3 regions of the Streptomyces caeni genome follow, and region 3 is predicted to be linked to each of the others. Evidence: riboswitches for the same ligand, from Rfam matches in the RefSeq annotation. Region 3 holds a riboswitch; each other region holds the start of a gene.

Region 1 (7,036 bases), on a different contig from region 3:
CCGGCCCACCAGCTGGAGCTCGCCCTGTGGCTGGAGGCCGACCGCATGGGCTCGCTGCTCGCCGCCCTCGACGACGAGTCCATGGAGAACCAGCGGGACGTCGTGAAGAACGAGCGCCGCCAGCGCTACGACAACGTCCCCTACGGCACCGCCTTCGAGAAACTGACCGCGCTCGCCTACCCGGAGGGCCACCCCTACCACCACACGCCGATCGGGTCGATGGCGGACCTGGACGCGGCCACCCTGGAGGACGCGCGGGAGTTCTTCCGCACCTACTACGCGCCCAACAACGCCGTCCTGTCCGTCGTCGGCGACATCGACCCGCGGCAGACCCTCGCCTGGGTGGAGAAGTACTTCGGGTCCATCCCCGCGCACGACGGCAAGCCCGCGCCCCGCGACGGCTCGCTGCCGGACATCATCGGCTCGCAGCTGCGTGAGGTCGTCGAGGAGGAGGTCCCGGCGCGTGCCCTGATGGCCGCCTACCGGCTGCCGAACGACGGCACGCGCGCGTGCGACGCGGCCGACCTCGCGCTCACCGTCCTCGGCGGCGGTGAGTCCTCCCGCCTCTACAACCGGCTGGTACGGCGGGACCGCACCGCGGTCGCCGCCGGGTTCGGTTTGCTGCGGCTGGCCGGAGCGCCGTCCCTGGGCTGGCTCGATGTGAAGACCTCCGGCGACGTAGAGGTGCCCGTCATCGAGGCGGCCATCGACGAGGAGCTCGCCCGGTTCGCCGAGCAGGGCCCCACGGCCGAGGAAATGGAGCGCGCCCAGGCCCAGTTGGAGCGTGAGTGGCTGGACCGACTCGGCACGGTCGCGGGCCGCGCCGACGAACTGTGCCGCTACGCCGTGCTCTTCGGCGACCCCCAGCTCGCCCTGACCGCCGTCCAGCGCGTGCTCGACGTCACCGCGGAGGAGGTGCAGGCGGTCGCCCAGACCCGGCTGCGCCCCGACAACCGCGCGGTGCTCGTGTACGAGCCGGTCGCGGCCGAGGCCGAGGAAGCCGCTGAAAGCACTGCCCTCGAAGGCAACCGCAACGACGAGGAGTCGCAGAAGTGACCGAGCTCGCGACCATGGACTTCCACCCGCAGCCCCAGCCCGGCGAGGCCAGGCCGTGGGCGTTCCCGGCCCCCGGGCGCGGCACGCTCGACAACGGCATGACGGTGCTGCGCTGCCACCGCCCCGGCCAGCAGGTCGTCGCCGTCGAGGTGCTCCTCGACGCGCCCCTGGACGCCGAGCCGGCCGGTCTCGACGGCGTCGCCACGATCATGGCGCGCGCCTTCTCCGAGGGCACAGACAAGCACTCCGCCGAGGAGTTCGCGGCCGAGCTGGAGCGCTGCGGCGCCACCCTCGACGCGCACGCCGACCACCCCGGCGTCCGCCTCTCCCTCGAAGTGCCCGTCTCCCGCCTCCCGAAGGCGCTCGGGCTGCTCGCCGACGCCCTGAGGTCGCCGGCGTTCGCGGACAGCGAGGTCGAGCGCCTGGTGCGCAACCGCCTCGACGAGATCCCGCACGAGACCGCCAACCCGGCCCGTCGCGCCGCCAAGGAACTGTCCAGGCAGCTGTTCCCCGCGGCCTCGCGCATGTCGCGCCCGCGCCAGGGCACCGAGGAGACGGTCGAGCGCATCGACTCCGCGGCCGTCCGCGCCTTCTACGAGCGGCACGTACGGCCCGCGACGGCCACCGCCGTCGTGGTCGGCGACCTCACCGGGGTCGACCTGGACGCGCTGCTCGGCGAGACGCTCGGCGCCTGGACGGGGGAGCCCGCCAAACCGCGCCCGGTGCCGCCGGTGACCGCCGACGACACCGGCCGGGTGATCATCGTGGATCGCCCCGGCGCCGTCCAGACGCAACTGCTCATCGGCCGCGTCGGTGCCGACCGCCACGATCGCGTGTGGCCCGCGCAGGTGCTCGGCACGTACTGCCTCGGCGGCACCCTCACCTCCCGCCTGGACCGCGTCCTGCGCGAGGAGAAGGGCTACACCTACGGTGTGCGGGCGTTCGGCCAGGTGCTGCGCTCCGCGCCGGACGGCACCGGTGCCGCGATGCTGGCCATCAGCGGCTCCGTCGACACGCCCAACACCGGCCCGGCGCTCGACGACCTGTGGAAGGTGCTGCGCACCCTCGCCGCCGAGGGGCTGACGGACGCCGAACGCGATGTCGCCGTGCAGAACCTGGTGGGGGTGGCGCCGCTCAAGTTCGAGACCGCGGCGGCCGTCGCGAGCACGCTCGCCGACCAGGTCGAGCAGCACCTTCCGGACGGCTACCAGGCGGCGCTGTATCAGGCGCTCGCCGCCACGGGCACGGTGGAGGCCACGGCCGCGGTCGTGAGCGCCTTCCCGGTGGACCGTCTGGTGACCGTCCTGGTGGGCGACGCCGCGAAGATCGCGGAGCCGGTCAGGGCGCTCGGCATCGGTGAAGTGAGCGTCGTAGCGGCCGAGTAGAACGGCGGGCACGCGCGCGTGCAGCCATGAGGGGACACGCGCGCACGGCAGCGGTGTCCGAGGGGCCCCGGTGACCACACAGTCACCGGGGCCCTGCCGTCGGAGATTTGTCCGCATTGCCATGGAGGCTGCCCTTCTGCCCTGTGGGATGCGCTACAAATCCCCTGCTCGGTTTGTCGCGGGAATCGGGGCCCGCTTAGCGTCTGCCCGGCTGTCCGTCAGGCAGTAGGCCGCGTCCGCGGCACCGGACAGTCATCGCCGAGTCCCCGCACGGCGCGAGCCAGGGGAGCCGGGGACCCACCGCAGTCCCTGGGGTGAATCGGGTCCTGCCCGTAGGAGACCTTCCTGCTCCGAACCCGTCAGCTAACCCGGTAGGCGAGAGGGAAGGAAAGGACCAGTCACTTCATGGCGTTCACCTGCGCCACCGGGAAGCACCGCCGTCCGAGCCGCGTGAAGCGCACGACCACGAACGCCATGGGCGTCGCGGCGCTCACCACCACCGGTGTCATCGGCACCCTGTCCGCCCCCGCGCTCGCGGCCGGCAACCCCGTCGAGCAGACCGGACTGATGCAGGCCGTCATGCTCGGCCACTCGGTCGCCGAGAAGATCGACGCCCAGGCCGCCGCCCAGAAGCAGGCCGCCGAGCACAAGAAGGCCGAGGAGGCCGCGCGCAGGAGGGCCGCGGAGAAGGCCGCGAAGGAGCGCGCGGCCAAGGAGCGCGCCGCCCGTGAGGCCGAGCGCAGGCGCCTGACCGCGTACGTGGCGCCGGTCTACGGCTCGTACGTCTCCACCGGTTACCGCACCGGCGGCTCCCTGTGGTCCTCCGGCACCCACACCGGCATCGACTTCCACGCCGCCACGGGTACGCCCGTGCACGCGGTCGGCGCCGGTACCGTCGTCGAGGCGGGCTGGGCCGGCGCGTACGGCAACCAGATCGTCATCAGGATGAACGACGGCACCTACACGCAGTACGGCCATCTGTCGTCCATCGGTGTCTCTGTGGGCCAGCGGGTCACCCCCGGCCGGCAGATAGCCCTCTCCGGGGCCACCGGCAACGTGACCGGGCCGCATCTGCACTTCGAGGCCCGTACGAGCCCGGAGTACGGCTCGGACATCAACCCCGTCGCCTACCTCCGGGCGCACGGTGTGAACGTCTGACCGCGCGCCCCGGAAGGGGTGCGGGTGCCCGATGGCCCCGGCCGGCGAGCCGGGGTCATCGTCGTTTCCAAGAGCGGCTGTCCAAAAAATATACATGGATTCCGGCCCGCCGTCGGAAATTCCGGCCGACTGCAATAGAGTCGGTTGAACACGCGTCAATCGGCGACGTTTCACGGGGATTAAGGCGGAGGTCGGACATGCGTATTCCGGCGCACTCGGTATGCACGGCGATCCGTGATGACATCGTCGCGGGTGTCTACGAGCGGGGCAGCCGGCTCACCGAGGAACTCCTCGCACGTCGCTACGGTGTCTCGCGCGTCCCCGTGCGCGAGGCCCTGCGCACGCTGGAGGCCGAGGGCTTCGTCGTCACCCGCAGGCACGCCGGCGCGTGCGTGGCGGAACCCACCGAGCGGGAGGCCGCCGACCTCCTGGAGATGCGGATGCTGCTGGAGCCGCTCGGGGCCGCGCGGGCCGCCCAGCGGCGCACCGAGGCCCATCTGAAGGTGCTGCGGGGGCTGGTCAGGCTGGGGCAGGAGCGGGCCAGGAAGGGCAGCAGCGACGATCTGCGCTCACTGGGCGGCTGGTTCCACGAGACGCTCGCACAGGCATGCGGGAGCCCGGCGCTGACGTCGACGCTCGCCCAACTGCGGCACAAGATCGCCTGGATGTACACGGTGGAGGCGCCGGCCAGCCCCGTGGAGTCCTGGGCGGAACACGGCGGCATCGTCGACGCCGTCGCGCGTGGGGACGGCGAGCGGGCGCGGGCCCTCACGGCGCTGCACACCGAGCGTGCGACCGCCGCGCACCGCCTCCGCTTCCCGGGCACGGGAGACCGGACGGACCGTGTGAGGACTTCGCAACAAGCCGTAAACATCTCAGGACTGCGGAATTAACACGGGCGCCGTATACAAAGAGAGTGATATTCGGCGGGTCCTATTTCGGCTGCCCGTTTTTCGCGTGTCGCGGAAAAACCAAGTGTGCGATTCGTGCGTGGCTCGCGGATTTTTTGCGCACCCTGCGGAATGTGCCGTGCGCGGTGGTGCCGGCGGTGCGGTTCGCGGCCTTCGGGGCGGACGCGTCGTAGCCGCGTCCGCCCCGAAGGCCGACGCGGCTTTGACGCGCCGCGGGGAGTGAAGGGTCAGACGGTCTCGGGAAGCTCCTCCAGCCCCTCGGCGACCAGCTTGGCCAGGCGGTCCAGCGCGGCGTCCGCACCCTCCGCCTCGGAGGCGAGCACGACCTCCTCGCCGCCCTGGGCGCCCAGACCGAGAACCGCCAGCATGGACGCGGCGTTGACGGGGTTGCCGCCGGCCTTGGCGATCGTCACGGGGACGCCGGAGGCCGTGGCCGCCCGGACGAAGATGGAGGCGGGGCGGGCGTGGAGGCCCTCGGCCCAGCCGACGTTGACGCGGCGCTCAGCCATGTGTTGCTGCCCTTCAGGTGTCAATGTTGTCTAGACCAGTTTCCCATACCGTGAGGTGCGCCCGGAAGGGGCGCCGGTCGTGTCCGGAGCGGCCCCGGACCGGTTCCCCCAGACTGCCTCGCGCCGTTGTCACACGCGAGCCTTACTCTGGGGCCCATGCAGATCGCGTCGGACCGGCACGAGTATCCCGCCCACTGGGAGGCCGATGTGGTGCTGCGCGACGGCGGCACCGCGCGCATCCGGCCCATCACCGCCGACGACGCCGAGCGCCTCGTCAGCTTCTACGAGCAGGTCTCGGACGAGTCGAAGTACTACCGCTTCTTCGCGCCGTACCCCCGCCTGTCCGCCAAGGACGTCCACCGCTTCACCCACCACGACTTCGTGGACCGGGTGGGACTCGCGGCGACGGTGGCGGGCGAGTTCATCGCAACCGTGCGGTACGACCGCATCGGCGCCGACGGCCGGCCCGCCTCGGGGCAGGCCGACGAGGCCGAGGTCGCCTTCCTGGTCCAGGACGCGCACCAGGGCCGCGGCGTCGCGTCGGCCCTCCTCGAACACATCGCGGCGGTGGCCCGGGAGCGCGGCATCCGCCGGTTCACCGCCGAGGTGCTGCCCGCCAACACCAAGATGATCAAGGTGTTCACGGACGCCGGGTACCAGCAGAGGCGCAGCTTCGAGGACGGCGTCGTCCGGCTGGAGTTCGACCTGGAGCCCACCGACCGGTCGCTCGCCGTGCAGCGCGCGCGGGAGCAGCGGGCCGAGGCGCGGTCGGTGAAGCGGCTGCTCGCGCCCGGCTCGGTCGCCGTCATCGGCGCGGGCCGCACGCCCGGGGGAGTGGGCCGCAGCATCCTCGACCATCTCCGGGACGCCGGCTTCACCGGCCGCCTGTACGCGGTGAACACGGCGTTCGCCGAAGGGCAGAAGGCACTCGACGGAGTCCCCGCCCACCGCTCCGTCCGCGACATCGCCGAGCCGGTCGACCTCGCCGTCGTCGCCGTACCCGCGCAGCGCGTTCCCGAGGTCGTCGCCGAGTGCGGCGAGCACGGGGTGCAGGGGCTCGTGGTCGTCTCCGCCGGGTACGCCGAGAGCGGTCAGGAGGGACGCCTGCGGCAGCGGGAACTGGTGCGCCAGGCCCGGTCGTACGGAATGCGGATCATCGGGCCGAACGCCTTCGGGATCATCAACACCTCGCCGTCGGTCCGGCTCAACGCGTCCCTCGCGCCCGAGATGCCGCGCCCGGGACGCATCGGCCTCTTCGCGCAGTCCGGGGCCATCGGGATCGCGCTGCTGTCGCGGCTGCAGCGGCGCGGGGGAGGCGTCACCGGGGTCACGGGCGTGTCGACCTTCGTCTCCTCCGGGAACCGGGCGGATGTGTCGGGCAACGACGTCCTGCAGTACTGGTACGACGACCCGGACACCGACGTCGCCCTGATGTACCTGGAGTCCATCGGCAACCCGCGCAAGTTCACCCGCCTCGCGCGCCGGACGGCCGCGGCCAAGCCGCTGGTCGTCGTGCAGGGAGCACGGCACGGGGGCGCGCCGCAGGGCCACGCCGTACGGGCCACACGGCTGCCGCACGCCACGGTGTCCGCCCTGCTCCGGCAGGCCGGCGTGCTCCGGGTGGACACGATCACCGAACTGGTGGACACGGGACTGCTGCTGGCCCGTCAGCCGCTGCCCGCGGGACCGCGGGTGACCATCCTCGGGAACTCCGAGTCGCTGGGCCTGCTGACGTACGACGCGTGCCTGACTGAGGGGCTGCGGCCGTCGCGGCCGCTGGACCTGACGACGGCGGCCACGGCAGGGGACTTCCACCGGGCGCTGTCGGCGGCGCTGGCCGACGACTCGTGCGACGCCGTCATCGTGACGGCGATACCGGCGGTCGGCGAGAACTCCCCCCAGGACGCGGCCCTGGCGGAGGCGCTCCGGTCGGCCGCGGCGGCAGCCCCCGCCAAGCCGGTCCTCGTGGTGCACGTCGAGATGGGCGGGATCGCGGGGGCGCTGTCCGCGGCGACCG
Region 2 (7,036 bases), on a different contig from region 3:
TCCGGCCATGGACGTACTCACCCATTTCCTCGTCGGTCTGCACATCATCGGCATCGGCGCGCTCCTCGGCGGGTTCCTCACCCAGATGAAGGCCATGGGCCAGGGCACCGCGCGCTTCGTGCCCGCGATGCTGCACGGCGCGCTGACCATGCTCGTGACGGGCGTCGCCCTGGTCGGCGTCAACGAGGCGCAGGACCACACGCTCAACATGGTCAAGATCGGCATCAAGCTGGCCGTGCTCGTCGTGATCCTCGGGCTGGTCTACGTCAAGCGCGACGAGGAGAGGGTCCAGGCTCCCCTCTTCGGCCTCGTGGGCGCGCTGACCTGTGTGAACATCTTCATCGCGGTTCTCTGGGTCTGACGTCCTGGGCCTCGTCGGGGGAACTGAGGCTTCGCGTGACGGCGTGGGCGGCTCCCGCGAGGACCGCGCACCAGACGGCCGCCGCGATCCACAGCAGCACCCGGCCGGGGCCGCGCAGCCACGGCGTGCCCAGGGAGGACGCGACGGACAGTGTCGCCACCGCCGTCATGCCCAGCGTGAAGACGGTGGCCCAGCGCGGTGCGTCGTAGCCGAGCCGTGGCCGGAGCGCTTCTGCCACGACCAGCACGCCGTACCAGGCGAAGCTGAGGACGAGGAGGGCGCCGGTGGTGGCCCGCAGGACGCCGTCGTCGTCGTTGCTCCAGAGGTACGGTCCGTGGTGCGCCGCGGCGACGAGCTGGGACCCGGCCAGCGTGGAGATCGCGAGCCCGCCGCCGGCGATCCAGTGGTCTCCGGCACCGGTCAGCAGCTGCCGCGGGTCGAAACGCCACAGCCCCACCAGGTAGAACACCAGTCCGAGCCAGAAGAAGACCAGGGCCAGGTGTGCCGGCCACGCCATGCCCACCGCCGCGGCGATCACCGCCGCGAGCGCCGAGATCCCCTGCGTCGCCACGCACCCGAGGAACACCACCCCGGGCCGGTGCCGCTCCCCCCGCCGCAGGACCGGGTACACCAGGCCCGCCCACAGCGCGACGGCGAGCGCGAGGAGCGCCCCGGCGAGCCGCTGCGCGCCCAGGAGGGACACCCGCGCCCCCAGCACGGTGGTCGCCGCGACCGGGGTGAGCGCGGTCGGGGAGCCCGCCCGGGCCGGCTCCCACGGCCCGCGCAGCCACAGCAGGCGCACGGCGGCGTCGGCGACGAGCCCCAGCCAGGCGGAGCACGCCAGGGCCAGGACGATACGGGAGAGGACCTCGTACCCGGTCAGATGCAGCCCGACCGACAGGATGCCGGTCGCCAGCACGGCGGCACCGGTGGCGGGCGGACGCCGCACCCACCGGGTGCGGAGCGCGGAGGTGCCTGACATGCGCCCGATGCTAGGCACGTACACGGGGGTCGGGTACGGGGCACGCGCGCGGGGAGGCGGAAAACAACCCCACGCGCGCGTGCCGGACGGCATCGGCGGCCACGGCCTCAGGCCGGCCGCACCACACTGTGGATGATCGACGCGCCGTCGTAGTAGATCGACTCCTCGCGCACGTACGCACCGGGCTTGGGGGCGTGGATCATCATGCCGTTGCCGATGTAGATGCCGACGTGGCTGATGTCGTCGTAGAAGAAGATCAGATCACCGGGCCTGGCATCGGCGAGCGAGACGGTCGTACCCGCGTTGACCTGGTCGTAGGTGGTGCGCGGAAGTGTCACCCCGGCGGCCTTCCAGGCGGCCTGGGTCAGGCCCGAGCAGTCGTAGGAGTCGGGCCCGGTCGCACCCCACACATACGGCTTGCCGATCTGTGCGCGGGCGAAGTCGAGCGCCTTGGCCGCCTTCGTCGCGTAGGTGTCCGTGGACGTGGACCCGGAGTCCGTGGACGTGGAAGAGGACCCGGAGGTGCCGGTCGTGGTGCCCGAGGACGACTGCTGCCGGGCGGCCTGCTGCGCCGCCTGCTGCCGCGCCAGCTCCTCCGCCTGACGCTGGGCCTCCTCCTGCTTCTTCTTCTCGATCGCGGCGAGCCGCGCCTTCTCCTCCGCGGTCAGGTCGGACAGCAGCTGCCGCGCGGTGGCGAGCTTCTTCTGGACGTCCGCCTTGGTCGCTCTGAGCTTCTGCTGCGACTCGGTGAGCGTCTGCAGGCTCTTGGCGGCCTCCCGCCGCTTCTGCATCGTCGCGGACTGCTCGGTGACGTACTGGTCGACCGCGTCCTTCTGGCGGCTGGTCAGCCGGTCCATCAGCTGGGTCTGGTCGAAGTAGTCCTGAGGCGAGTCGGCCAGCAGGAAGGTGGCCGTGTCGGGGGCCGCGGCCCCGGTGCGGTACTGCGCCGCGGCGAACGAACCCAGTTCGTCCCGCGCCTCGTTGAGCCTCTGGGTGCGTTCGGCGACGTCGTCGAGGAGTGTGTCGACGCGCTTGCGCTGCTTGGCGGTCTTCTCCTTGGCCGCGTTGTACTCGTCGGTGGCGGACTCGGCCTGGTGGTAGAGCTCGTCGACCTTCTTCTCGACCTCCTCGAGGCTCGGTCTGCCGTCCGTGGAGGGTGCGGCGTTCGCCGTCTGGGAGAGCAGGGCCACGGAGGTGAGGGCCGCCGTCGCGAGGGCGGGAGTCCGTATGCCTGCGATGCGCGTGCCTGAGGGGCGCGCCTTGCGGTGCGGCGCCATGGGAGGCGACTCCTTCCGTACACCGCCTACCGGGTTAGCTGTCGGGTTCGGGCGGGTGGCTTTGGAAGGTGTGCCCTACGGCCGTCCCCCCGAAAGGCGGTTGGCCGATTCACCCCAAGGTCGGTTGGGTCCCCGGCTCCGGCTGCCCACGGGCACACCGGACTCGGCGGGGGCCGCGCGGCCCGGCGACCTTCGCCGGTGGGGGGCGAGCGGCCCGCCCGGAACCGTAGCCAACTGGTGCGGCCCGTGTGAAGGTTGATGTGCGATATGCCCGATACATTTTCGTGACCTTGACCATGGGTGTGGCTCACCGCGGTCAATGGGGAGGGGTCTGCGGTATGTTGGCCGCCTTTCCCCCGGAGTCGGGGCAAGTGGTGCCCCGTGCCCGGTTCCCGGGCGTCGCTCGCGGCCGGGGCGGGAGACGGACGGACTCCGGCGGGACGTCGCCTCCTGTGATGTGACGGGTTCGCAGCGTGATACCCGTCGGGGTGGGGGTCGCGGAAGATCCCCGTACCCGTACCCGTACCCGTACCCGTACCCGTACCCGGATCAGGCTCCGGCGGGACGGACTTCTCGGGGCGGCAACCGGTTGTCGGTGGGGCGGCCTAGACTCGGAGAGCGATGAGCAGCCTCTTTGACGACAGCTTCCTGGCGGACCTCAAGGGCACCCCGGCCCACGAGGAGGAGCCACCGCCGCCCGACGACGATCACGGAGCGGAGCCGGTTCCGGACGATCTGTTCGGTGGACGGTTCGACGTGCCGCCGGACCGCGACCCCTACTACCGCAACGGCGCGCACCGCCCCGCCCTCGACCCGCAGGCGCTGCTGGAGGGGCTGAACGAGAACCAGCGCGCGGCCGTCGTGCACGCCGGCTCCCCCCTGCTCATCGTGGCCGGCGCCGGCTCCGGCAAGACCCGTGTGCTCACGCACCGCATCGCGTATCTGCTGGCCCAGCGGGGCGTGCACCCCGGCCAGATCCTCGCGATCACCTTCACCAACAAGGCCGCGGGCGAGATGAAGGAGCGCGTCGAGCAACTCGTCGGCCCGCGGGCGAACGCGATGTGGGTGATGACCTTCCACAGCGCCTGCGTGCGCATCCTGCGGCGGGAGAGCAAGAAGCTCGGCTTCACGTCCTCCTTCTCGATCTACGACGCCGCGGACAGCAAGCGGCTGATGGCGCTCGTCTGCCGTGACCTGGACCTCGATCCCAAGCGCTTCCCGCCCAAGTCCTTCAGCGCCAAGATCTCCAACCTGAAGAACGAGCTGATCGACGATGAGGACTTCGCCGCCCAGGCCGCCGACGGCTTCGAGAAGACCCTTGCCCAGGCGTACGCGCTGTACCAGTCGCGACTGCGCGAAGCCAACGCGCTCGACTTCGACGACCTGATCATGACGACGGTCAACCTGCTCCGCGCGTTCCCGGACGTCGCCGAGCACTACCGCCGCCGCTTCCGCCACGTGCTCGTCGACGAGTACCAGGACACGAACCACGCCCAGTACGCCCTGGTGCGCGAGCTGGTCGGTCCCGCGGGCGGCGGCCGGCCCGAGGACGTGCCGCCGGGCGAGGACGACCTGCGCCCCGCCGAACTGTGCGTCGTCGGCGACGCCGACCAGTCGATCTACGCCTTCCGCGGCGCGACCATCCGCAACATCCTCCAGTTCGAGGAGGACTACCCGGACGCCACGACGATCCTCCTGGAGCAGAACTACCGCTCCACCCAGACGATCCTCAGCGCCGCCAACGCGGTCATCGAGCGCAACGAGTCCCGCCGCCCCAAGAACCTGTGGACCAACGCGGGCGCGGGCGCGCGGATCACCGGCTATGTGGCCGACACCGAGCACGACGAGGCGCAGTTCGTCGCCGACGAGATCGACCGCCTCACCGACCGGGGCGAGGCGAAGGCGGGCGACGTCGCCGTCTTCTACCGTACGAACGCCCAGTCCCGCGTCTTCGAAGAGGTCTTCATCCGCGTCGGACTGCCCTACAAGGTCGTCGGCGGCGTCCGCTTCTACGAGCGCAAGGAGGTCCGGGACGTCCTGGCGTACCTGCGGGTGCTGGCGAACCCGGAGGACTCCGTGCCGCTGCGGCGGATCCTGAACGTGCCGAAGCGAGGGATCGGCGAGCGCGCCGAAGCGATGATCGACGCCCTGGCCCAGCGGGAGAAGGTCAGCTTTCCGCAGGCGCTGCGCCGCGTCGACGAGGCGTACGGCATGGCCGCGCGCTCGACGAACGCGGTCAAGCGGTTCAACGCGCTGATGGAGGACCTGCGGACGATCGTGGAGTCGGGCGCGGGACCGGCCACGGTCCTGGAGGCTGTCCTCGAACGCACCGGCTACCTGGCGGAGTTGCAGGCATCGACCGATCCCCAGGACGAGACCCGCATCGAGAACCTTCAGGAACTCGCCGCCGTGGCGCTTGAGTTCGAGCAGGAGCGCGGGGAAAGCGAGTCGGGCACGCTGCCCGACTTCCTGGAGAAGGTCGCCCTGGTCGCCGACTCCGACCAGATCCCCGACGACGAGGAGGAGGGGGGCGGCGTCATCACGCTGATGACCCTCCACACCGCCAAGGGCCTCGAATTCCCGGTGGTCTTCCTGACCGGCATGGAGGACGGCGTCTTCCCGCACATGCGCGCGCTCGGCCAGACCAAGGAACTGGAGGAGGAGCGGCGCCTGGCGTACGTCGGCATCACCCGCGCGCGGGAGCGGCTGTACCTCACGAGGTCGGCCCTGCGCAGCGCCTGGGGTCAGCCCTCGTACAACCCGCCCTCGCGTTTCCTGGAGGAGATCCCGGACCAGCACGTGGAGTGGAAGCGGACGAGCGCCCCCTCCGCCCCGGTGCCGGCGGGGCCGCTCTCCGGTGTGGCGGCGTCGCTGTCGTCGACCCGGTCACGGTCCTCGGCCGTGGGCGCGGCCGGCTTCGCCACCCGACGGGGAGGCGCGACGGAGAAGCCCGTGATCTCCCTGACGGTCGGCGACCGCGTCACGCACGACCAGTTCGGCCTGGGCACGGTGGTCGGGGTGAAGGGCACGGGGTCGAACGCGGAGGCGACGATCGACTTCGGCGACACGAAGCCGAAGCGGCTTCTGCTGCGGTATGCGCCGGTGGAGAAGCTGTAGTTCGCGGTACTGCTCGGTGCCGGGCCGGGCGGGCCGTCGGTGGGGCCCGGCGGCAGGCCCGCCGATCATCCGTCAGGTCGGGTCCAGCCCGTGGCTGCGCAGCCAGGGAAGCGGGTCTATCGCGGCGCCTCCGCCCGGCCGTACCTCGAAGTGCAGGTGCGGCCCGGTCGAGTTGCCGGAGTTGCCGGAGTACGCGATGGGCTGGCCGGCCTTGACGACGGTGCCCGATGAGACCCGGTAGCTGGAGAGATGGCAGTACCACGTCTCCGTGCCGTCCTTCGCGGTCACGATCATCATGTTCCCGTAGGCGCTGTTCCACTGGGTGCGGACCGTGCCGTCGGTGGCGGCCATCACGGTGGTGCCGTACGAGACCGGGAAGTCGATGCCGGTGTGCACGGACATCCAGTTGACGCCGGCCTGGCCGAAGTAGGCGCTGAGCCCCTTCTGCAGGACCGGCAGCGCGAACTTCGGACGCAGCCGCTCCTTGCGGGCCGCCTCTTCAGCCGCCTTCTTCTTCTCGGCCGCCTGCTGGGCCTTGAGGTCGATACGCTCCTGCGTGCGACTCGCCCGGTCCGCGAAGTCGTGCGCGCCCGCGGAGAGGCCCTCGAGCTGGGAGTCCAGCTTGTTGTTGGCGGCGGACGGTTTCACCGCCGTCGTGTCGGACGCGCTCGCCGTGGTCTCCTTGCCGTCGTCCCCGCCCAAGTCGACGGTCGCGGCAGCGATTCCGGCGACCCCCATCACGCACATCGAGGGCACCGCGACCGTCAGCAGCGCGGAACGCTTCGCCGGGCTGCGGCGCCGGGAACGGTTCGCGGTCCGGGAGGCGGAGCGCGGGGCCGGGACGAAGGCGACCTCTTCCTGGTCGTCGAGCAGGAGGGGCGCCTCGGCGGGCGTCTCGTGGTCGGGCCCCGACACCTCGTCCGAAGCGGCGACGTGCTCGTACGGGCACTGCTCGAAGGAGTCGAAGGACTCGAAGGAGTCGAAGGACTCGGGGGCGTCCTGCTCGAAGGTCGCCGTCGCGGTGGCCGCGGCCTGCCGGTCCTGAGTCTCCTGCTGCTCGGCGGTGCCGGCCGAGTTCCACTGCGTGGCGTCGTAGGCGCCCGTGTCGAATGCCTGCGTGCCCCACTCCCACTGCTGGGTCTGCTCCGGCCACCGGCCGGCCTCGGTCCATGCCTGCGCGTCCCACTGGCCGGTGGCGTCGGGGGCCGCGGCCTGCGCCGGGACGCCCGCGAACTGCTGGTAGCCGGCCGCCCAGGCGGTCGTGTCATGGGATCCGGTGTCGTACGGGGCGTGGTGCTG
Region 3 (7,036 bases):
ACCATCGGCTGTCCAAGAAGCGCAGATACATCGCGTGGGCCGTGACCGGGGCCGCCGTGGTCGCCGGGGCCGGGATCGCCGCGCAGACCTCGATGGCGGCCACGACCTGGCCCGCCCAGCGCACCTTCACCGGCCACGCCTTCGACACCTGCACCGCTCCGTCGCTGGCCGCGATGAAGGCCTGGCACACCGGTTTCTACGGCGCCGCCGCCGTCTATGTCGGCGGTAGGAACCGCGGCTGCAGCCAGCCCAACCTCACCGCCTCCTGGGTGAAGTCGGTCAGCTCGATCGGCTGGAAGCTCATCCCGATCTACGTCGGCGCGCAGCCGCCGTGCCGGAAGAGCTCCAACCCCGAGAAGCTCACCGCCTCCACCGCCGCCTCCCTGGGGACGAAGGACGCCGCGGACGCGGTGGCCAAGGCGTCGGCGCTCGGCATGAAGGCCGGCAGCGCGATCTACCTCGACATGGAGCCGTACGACATCACCGACACGTCGTGCAACGACGCCGTGCTGACATACGTGCGCGCCTTCGACAAGGGCCTGCACGCCAAGACGTACCGCGCCGGCTTCTACGGCTTCACCAGCTCCAGTGCCAAGGCCGTCGCCACCGCGAAGAACCGGACCGGCCTGCCGGGCAACCTCTGGTACGCGCTGTGGGACAAGAAGTACACGACGACCAAGGACTGGCCATGGGCCACCACGCAGTACACCAACCACAGCCGCGGCCATCAGTACATGGTCAACAGCAAGGAGACGCGCAACGGTCACACGATCACCGTGGACCGCGACGCGTGGGACGGGCCGGTGGCCATCACCGGCTGACGCCGGGGCGGGCGCGGACGGTGCCCGAGGTCCAGGCGAATCGTTGGCCGAATGGGTTGGCCAGAGCGCGACCACTGCCTACCATCGATCATCGCAAGACTTTGTGCACCGTCGCACAATCTCTTCAGGAGGCCACCTTGTACCGCCGTCGCACCGCGATCGCCCTCAGCGCCGCTCTGGCCGCGGTCCCCCTCCTCAGCGCCTGCGGTGGTTCACCGCATCCGGGCGCCGCGGCCGTCGTCGGGGGAGAGCGGATCACGGTCACACAGTTGGAGAGCCGGGTGAACGAGGTACGTGCGGCCCAGCGCGCCGCTGCCCCGGACGACGCCCAGTACCAGCAGATTCTCGGCCGGACCGGCACCCTCACCCGTGACACGCTGCACAGCCTGGTCCTCGACCGGGTGCTGGACCGTGCCGCCAGGAACGCGGGCGTGCACGCCAGTGCCCAGGACGTGGAGCGGATGCGGACGAGCCTGGAGCAGCAGGCGGGCGGCGCGAAGGCGCTGCAGTCGGCCTGGCTGCAGCAGTACGGGGTGGCTCCCGAGCGCATCGACGACAGCCTGCGCACCGAGGTCGAGGCGCAGAAACTCGCCGCCGCGCTCGGCGCCGACATGAGCACGACCGACGGCAAGGCCTCCTTCTGGAAGGCGATGTCCAAGGCGTCGAAGGAGCTGCGGATCGAACTGAACCCGCGCTACGGCACGTGGGACGTGGAGAAGAGCACCCGCGTGGATGTGAAGATGCCGTGGGTCAAGCAGGTCTCGGGGGCGGCGACGCCGCTGCAGACGGCGTGACCCGGGCCCGGCCGTCCAGCCGGGCCTGTGGACAACTCCGGGGCTGTCGGTGACGTGGGTTACGTTCGAAGGGTGAACGCAACCAGCCCTCGCGGCGACGGTTCGTACGGAACCGCCGCTTCCGCGGTCCCCGCGTCCGGCGCGGCCGCCGCGGCCCCCGGCCGTATCGTCCTGCTCACCACCAGCCACCGGGTCGCGCCCGGCCTGCTGTCCTGGCCCGCCTGGCAGGCGCTGCACGGCGCCGACCGGGTCCTGTGCGCGGACGGCGCGCACCCGCAGCTGCCCTATCTGCGTGAGGCGGGCATCACCGTCGAGGAGGCCGCCCCGACCGCGCGGGAGCTGGTCGACGCCTGCGACGGCGGCCGCACGGTGGTCGTGGTCGCGACCGGTGAGGGCGAGCCCCGACTCACCGACGGCCTGGCCGGGCTGGCGGGCTCGGGCAGGGTCCGGATGCCGGAGCTGGAGCTGCTCCCCGCGTCCTACGACCTGCCCGGCGCCCGCCTCCTCGACCTGGTGCAGGTCATGGACCGCATCCGCGCCGAGTGCCCCTGGTCCTCCCGGCAGACCCACGAGGGCCTGGCCAAGTACGGCATCGAGGAGGCGTACGAGCTGGTCGAGGCCATCGAGGCGGGCGACCGCGACGAGCTGCGCGAGGAGCTCGGAGACGTCCTGCTCCAGGTCGTCTTCCACGCCCGGATAGCCGAGGAGGACCCGGACGCCCCCTTCTCCGTCGACGACGTGGCGGGTGGCATCGTCACCAAGCTGATCCACCGCCACCCGCACGTGTTCGGCGACGAGACCGCGACGACGCCGGAAGAGGTCAAGGAGCACTGGCTGCGCACCAAGGCGGTCGAGAAGCAGCGCACATCGGTGACGGAGGGCATCCCCCTGGGACAGCCGGGCCTCGCCCTGGCGGCGAAGCTCGCCTCACGGGTGCGGACGGCGGGCCTCGACGTCCCGCTGCCCCGGGGCGAGGGGATCGGCTACGAACTGCTCGCCCTGGCGGTGCGCGCGGAGACGGAGGGTGTGGACCCGGAGGCGGCTCTGCGGGCGGCGGGGCGGGCGTACCGGGACGCGATCCGGGCGGTGGAGAGCGGGGCTGAGTGACGCCGGGGCCCGGGGCCCGGGCCCCGGGCAGGGGGCAGGGGCGGTGTGACCCGGGGCCGTGGCCCGGCCCCTCGCCGGGCGGTCCGACCCGCCGGATACCGTCGGGGAGTGACCACCCAGCCCCAGCCACCCGCCGCCGGCCCCGGTCCTGACCCCGGACTCTTCACCTGGGAGTTCGCCGCCGACCCGTACCCCGCCTACGCCTGGCTCCGCGAGCACGCCCCCGTGTACCGGACCAGGCTGCCGAGCGGTGTGGAGGCATGGCTGGTCACCCGTTACGCCGATGCCCGGCAGGCCCTCGCCGACCAGCGGCTCAGCAAGAACCCGGTGCACCACGACGAGCCCGCGCACGCCAAGGGCAGGACCGGCATCCCCGGCGAGCGCAAGGCCGAGTTGATGACGCATCTGCTCAATATCGACCCGCCGGACCACACCCGGCTGCGCCGGCTCGTCTCCAAGGCGTTCACCCCCCGTCGCGTCGCCGAGTTCGCGCCCCGCGTGCAGGAACTGACCGACCGGCTCATCGACGGCTTCGCGGGCCGCGGACGCGCCGACCTCATCCACGACTTCGCCTTCCCGCTCCCCATCTACGCCATCTGCGACATGCTCGGCGTCCCCCGCGAGGACCAGGACGACTTCCGGGACTGGGCGGCGATGATGATCCGTCACGGAAGAGGGCCTCGGGGCGGGGTCGCACGCTCCGTCAAGAAGATGCGCGGCTACCTCGCGGACCTCATCCACCGCAAGCGCCAGGCCCTCCCCGTCACGCCGGACCCTGGTGAGGACCTCATCTCCGGGCTCATCCGCGCCTTTGACCACGGCGAGCACCTCACCGAGAACGAGGCCGCCGCCATGGCGTTCATCCTGCTGTTCGCCGGGTTCGAGACCACCGTCAACCTCATCGGCAACGGGACGTACGCCCTCCTCACCCATCCCGCACAGCGGGCCCGCCTCCAGGCGTCCCTGGCCCGTCACGAACGGGACCTGCTCGCCACGGGTGTCGAGGAACTCCTGCGCTACGACGGTCCGGTGGAGCTGGCGACCTGGCGGTTCGCCACGCGGCCGGTCACCATCGGGGGGCAGCACATCGCCCCCGGCGACCCCGTCCTCGTCGTCCTCGCCGCCGCCGACCGGGATCCGGAGCGGTTCGCCGACCCCGACGCCCTCGACCTCTCCCGCCGCGACAACCAGCACCTCGGATACGGGCACGGCATCCACTACTGTCTCGGCGCCCCCCTCGCGCGACTGGAGGGACAGACCGCGCTTGCGACGCTCCTCACCCGCCTCCCGGACCTGCGACTCGCCGCGGATCCCGCGGATCTGCGCTGGCGGGGCGGGCTCATCATGCGCGGACTGCGCACGCTGCCCGTGGAGTTCACCCCGCAGCCCGACACAGGCCACGGCAGCCGCGAAGGCCGCTCCTCATGACGTGGCGAACACGCCGACGGCCACTGGGAAGCTGACTGCTCCTCAACTCTGTGATGTCCACGTGATCTGCGCTGCATTGACTTGTGACAGGCGTTCGAGTCCCGATACGTTCACGCGCAACACGGCGGTGCACCACGGCCGCCGCGTTGGTCGCTGCTGTCACGTGAAAGGCAACCGCATGCTCTCCGGGACCGGTCGTCACCGTCGCCCCCGTCAGGCTCCGGCTCTCCTCGTCGCGGCGGGAGTGACCGGATCAGCGATCGCGATCCCGCTCCTCGGCGCCACCGGTGCGAGCGCGGCCAGCGGCACGACCTGGGACCGGGTCGCGGAGTGCGAGAGCGGCGGATCCTGGAGCGCCGACACCGGCAACGGCCGCTTCGGCGGACTTCAGATGTCGCAGGACGACTGGGACGCCCACGGCGGCCTGGACTACGCCCCGCGCCCCGACCAGGCCAGCCGCTCGCAGCAGATCGCCGTCGCCGAGAAGATCCTCGCCGACCGGGGCGTCTCCGTGTGGCCGGGCTGCGGCCTGCTCTCAGGCCTGGACAAGGACCCGGCCGCCGCCCGGGTCGACACGGGGGTCGCCGGCGACGCGTCCGGCGGCGGTTCGGCCTCGGGCTCCGGTGCCGACTCCGGCCTGTCCGAGTCGCCCATATCGGGTGGCTCTTCGGTATCTTCCTCCCCTTCTCCCTCTTCGTCCCCTTCCGCGGCTTCGACCGCCGATTCCGGTAAGAGCAAGGCGAATGCGAGTGAATCCGGCGATCGCGTCGATTCCGGTGACTCGGCGGCCGGTGCGGCGAACGGTGATGACTCGGACAAGTCCGATCGGAATGGGGCCTCTTCGGGTGCCGGGGAGTCCGGGGACTCCGGTGCGGGCCGCCATCGCGGTGGCAGTACCGAGGGGAGTGCCCCGGACGGCCGGACCGGTGACGTGGCCGGCCGTCATGCCTCGCGCGACTCGTCCGTGCCGCTGTCCGCCGACGGCGGCTCGTACACCGTCCGTCCCGGGGACAGCCTGTCGGGCATCGCCGACTCCCTTGACCTCACCGGCGGGTGGACGGCGCTGTATGACGCGAACAAGCAGACGGTCGGTACCGATCCCGACCTCATCCTCCCCGGTCAGAGCCTTGCGCTCGATGTCGACGGGGCGGCGGGCAGTCCTGAACTGCCGTAGCGGAGATGGTGGTTCACATCCCACTTCACGCGGTATGTCCCGTTTGGTGAAAGTGAGAGATGGGTCTCACTCGCCCTGATCGGCTTTGAAATTCGGTGGATCGACTGCTTACGGTCTTGCCGCTCGCTCCAGCGGGCTCCCATGGCCGCCACGCCGAATCCTGCCGGCGGCCGTACGGAAACAGTCGTCGCGTCAAGCGCCGTAGGCAGGAGCGGGGGACCCAAGGTAAGTGCCGTGCCCGGACGTTGACCGGGAACGGCTTGGGGTGAAGCCGCGCGCCCTGACGAGCGCGGCCGGGCAACTCAACCGGCCCGAACCCGACAGCTCACCTCGCAGGCGTCGGTGAGGGGAACGAACCATGCTGTGTTCCGGCAACGGCAAGCACCGCCGCCCGTCCAAAACCGCCCGTGTCATCGCGCTCGCCGGCGTCACCGGCGCCGCCGTCGCCGCCCCGCTGCTCGCGGCCGGCAACGCCTCGGCCGCCACCGCCGCCGAGTGGGACGCCGTCGCCCGGTGCGAGTCCGGCGGCAACTGGTCCATCAACACCGGCAACGGTTTCTACGGTGGCCTGCAGTTCACCAACTCCACGTGGGCCGCGTTCGGCGGCACCGCCTACGCCCCGCGCGCCGACCTGGCCACCAAGGCGCAGCAGATAGCCATCGCCGAGAAGGTCCTCGCGGGCCAGGGCAAGGGCGCCTGGCCGGTCTGCGGCAAGGGCCTGTCCAGCACCCCCTACAGCGGCGCCGTGAGCGGCGGCTCGTCGAGCGCCGCCAAGCCCGCCACCCGCCCGGCCACGCAGCAGTCCTCCCGGTCGGCCGCGCGCCCGGCCGCTCCGAAGGCCGCCACCACCCCGGCCGCCCCGAAGGTCGAGAAGGGCAACGGCGAGTACACGGTGGTCAAGGGTGACACCCTCAGCGGCATCGCCGCCGAGCATCACATCAAGGGCGGCTGGCCGAAGCTGTTCCAGCTGAACAAGGGCGTCGTCAAGGATGCCGACCTCATCTACCCGGGCCAGCGGCTGCACCTGAAGTGACGGCCGTCCGGCAGCCGGAGCGCAGGCCCCCGCAGGCGCGGCCCCCACAGCGGAGGTCGCGTGAGGACCGCCCCGCCCCACAGGCTCCCCGCTCCGGTGCGTTTTCCCCCGAACGCACCGGAGCGGGGTTTTTTGCCCGTGTGCCCGTGACGTTCGCCGCCTCTCCTCCCAGGCCCTTTGTTCCGTGCGGAAACAATGTGTACCGTCACTCTGTCCACGGGACGGTCGGTCGGCTTCCGGCATCCCGGGGACGGTTAGTCTCTAGTCGCAAGGTGCCCCGCACTCTCAGCGTCACATCCACGAAGGAGATGCTCGTGCCGTCCATCGACGTCGTCGTAGCCCGGGAAATCCTGGACTCCCGAGGCAACCCCACGGTCGAGGTCGAGGTCGGCCTCGACGACGGCAGCACGGGTCGTGCCGCCGTTCCGTCCGGCGCCTCCACCGGCGCCTTCGAGGCCATCGAGCTGCGCGACGGCGACCCGAACCGGTACCAGGGCAAGGGCGTCGAGAAGGCCGTTCTCGCGGTCATCGAGCAGATCGGCCCGGAGCTGGTCGGCTACGACGCCACCGAGCAGCGCCTGATCGACCAGGCCATGTTCGACCTGGACGCCACCGACAACAAGGGTTCCCTCGGCGCCAACGCCATCCTCGGCGTCTCCCTCGCCGTCGCGCACGCCGC

Evidence for each region. Region 3 has a riboswitch for cyclic di-AMP ahead of ACFSL4_RS07950 (transglycosylase family protein). Riboswitches for the same ligand answer to the same signal wherever they lie in the genome.
Region 1: linked by a shared signal. The riboswitch ahead of ACFSL4_RS10615 (M23 family metallopeptidase) and the one ahead of ACFSL4_RS07950 (transglycosylase family protein) in region 3 are both predicted to bind cyclic di-AMP.
Region 2: linked by a shared signal. The riboswitch ahead of ACFSL4_RS26155 (C40 family peptidase) and the one ahead of ACFSL4_RS07950 (transglycosylase family protein) in region 3 are both predicted to bind cyclic di-AMP.

The regions. Positions count from the first base shown of each region.
Region 1 is NZ_JBHUDX010000026.1:68,577-75,612, forward strand. Features, by position in the region: gene ACFSL4_RS10605 (M16 family metallopeptidase) at 1-1,056, shown strand, start outside; gene ACFSL4_RS10610 (M16 family metallopeptidase) at 1,053-2,441, shown strand; cyclic di-AMP (ydaO/yuaA leader) riboswitch at 2,688-2,834, shown strand; gene ACFSL4_RS10615 (M23 family metallopeptidase) at 2,847-3,599, shown strand; gene ACFSL4_RS10620 (GntR family transcriptional regulator) at 3,797-4,492, shown strand; gene ACFSL4_RS10625 (HPr family phosphocarrier protein) at 4,738-5,019, opposite strand; gene ACFSL4_RS10630 (bifunctional acetate--CoA ligase family protein/GNAT family N-acetyltransferase) at 5,176-7,036, shown strand, end outside.
Region 2 is NZ_JBHUDX010000080.1:13,534-20,569, reverse strand. Features, by position in the region: gene ACFSL4_RS26165 (hypothetical protein) at 8-361, shown strand; gene ACFSL4_RS26160 (tellurite resistance/C4-dicarboxylate transporter family protein) at 339-1,343, opposite strand; gene ACFSL4_RS26155 (C40 family peptidase) at 1,451-2,620, opposite strand; cyclic di-AMP (ydaO/yuaA leader) riboswitch at 2,629-2,799, opposite strand; gene pcrA (DNA helicase PcrA) at 3,242-5,737, shown strand; gene ACFSL4_RS26145 (M23 family metallopeptidase) at 5,810-7,036, opposite strand, start outside.
Region 3 is NZ_JBHUDX010000020.1:19,224-26,259, forward strand. Features, by position in the region: gene ACFSL4_RS07925 (glycoside hydrolase domain-containing protein) at 1-821, shown strand, start outside; gene ACFSL4_RS07930 (SurA N-terminal domain-containing protein) at 959-1,615, shown strand; gene ACFSL4_RS07935 (nucleoside triphosphate pyrophosphohydrolase) at 1,688-2,722, shown strand; gene ACFSL4_RS07940 (cytochrome P450 family protein) at 2,831-4,150, shown strand; gene ACFSL4_RS07945 (transglycosylase family protein) at 4,395-5,324, shown strand; cyclic di-AMP (ydaO/yuaA leader) riboswitch at 5,512-5,678, shown strand; gene ACFSL4_RS07950 (transglycosylase family protein) at 5,683-6,357, shown strand; gene eno (phosphopyruvate hydratase) at 6,672-7,036, shown strand, end outside.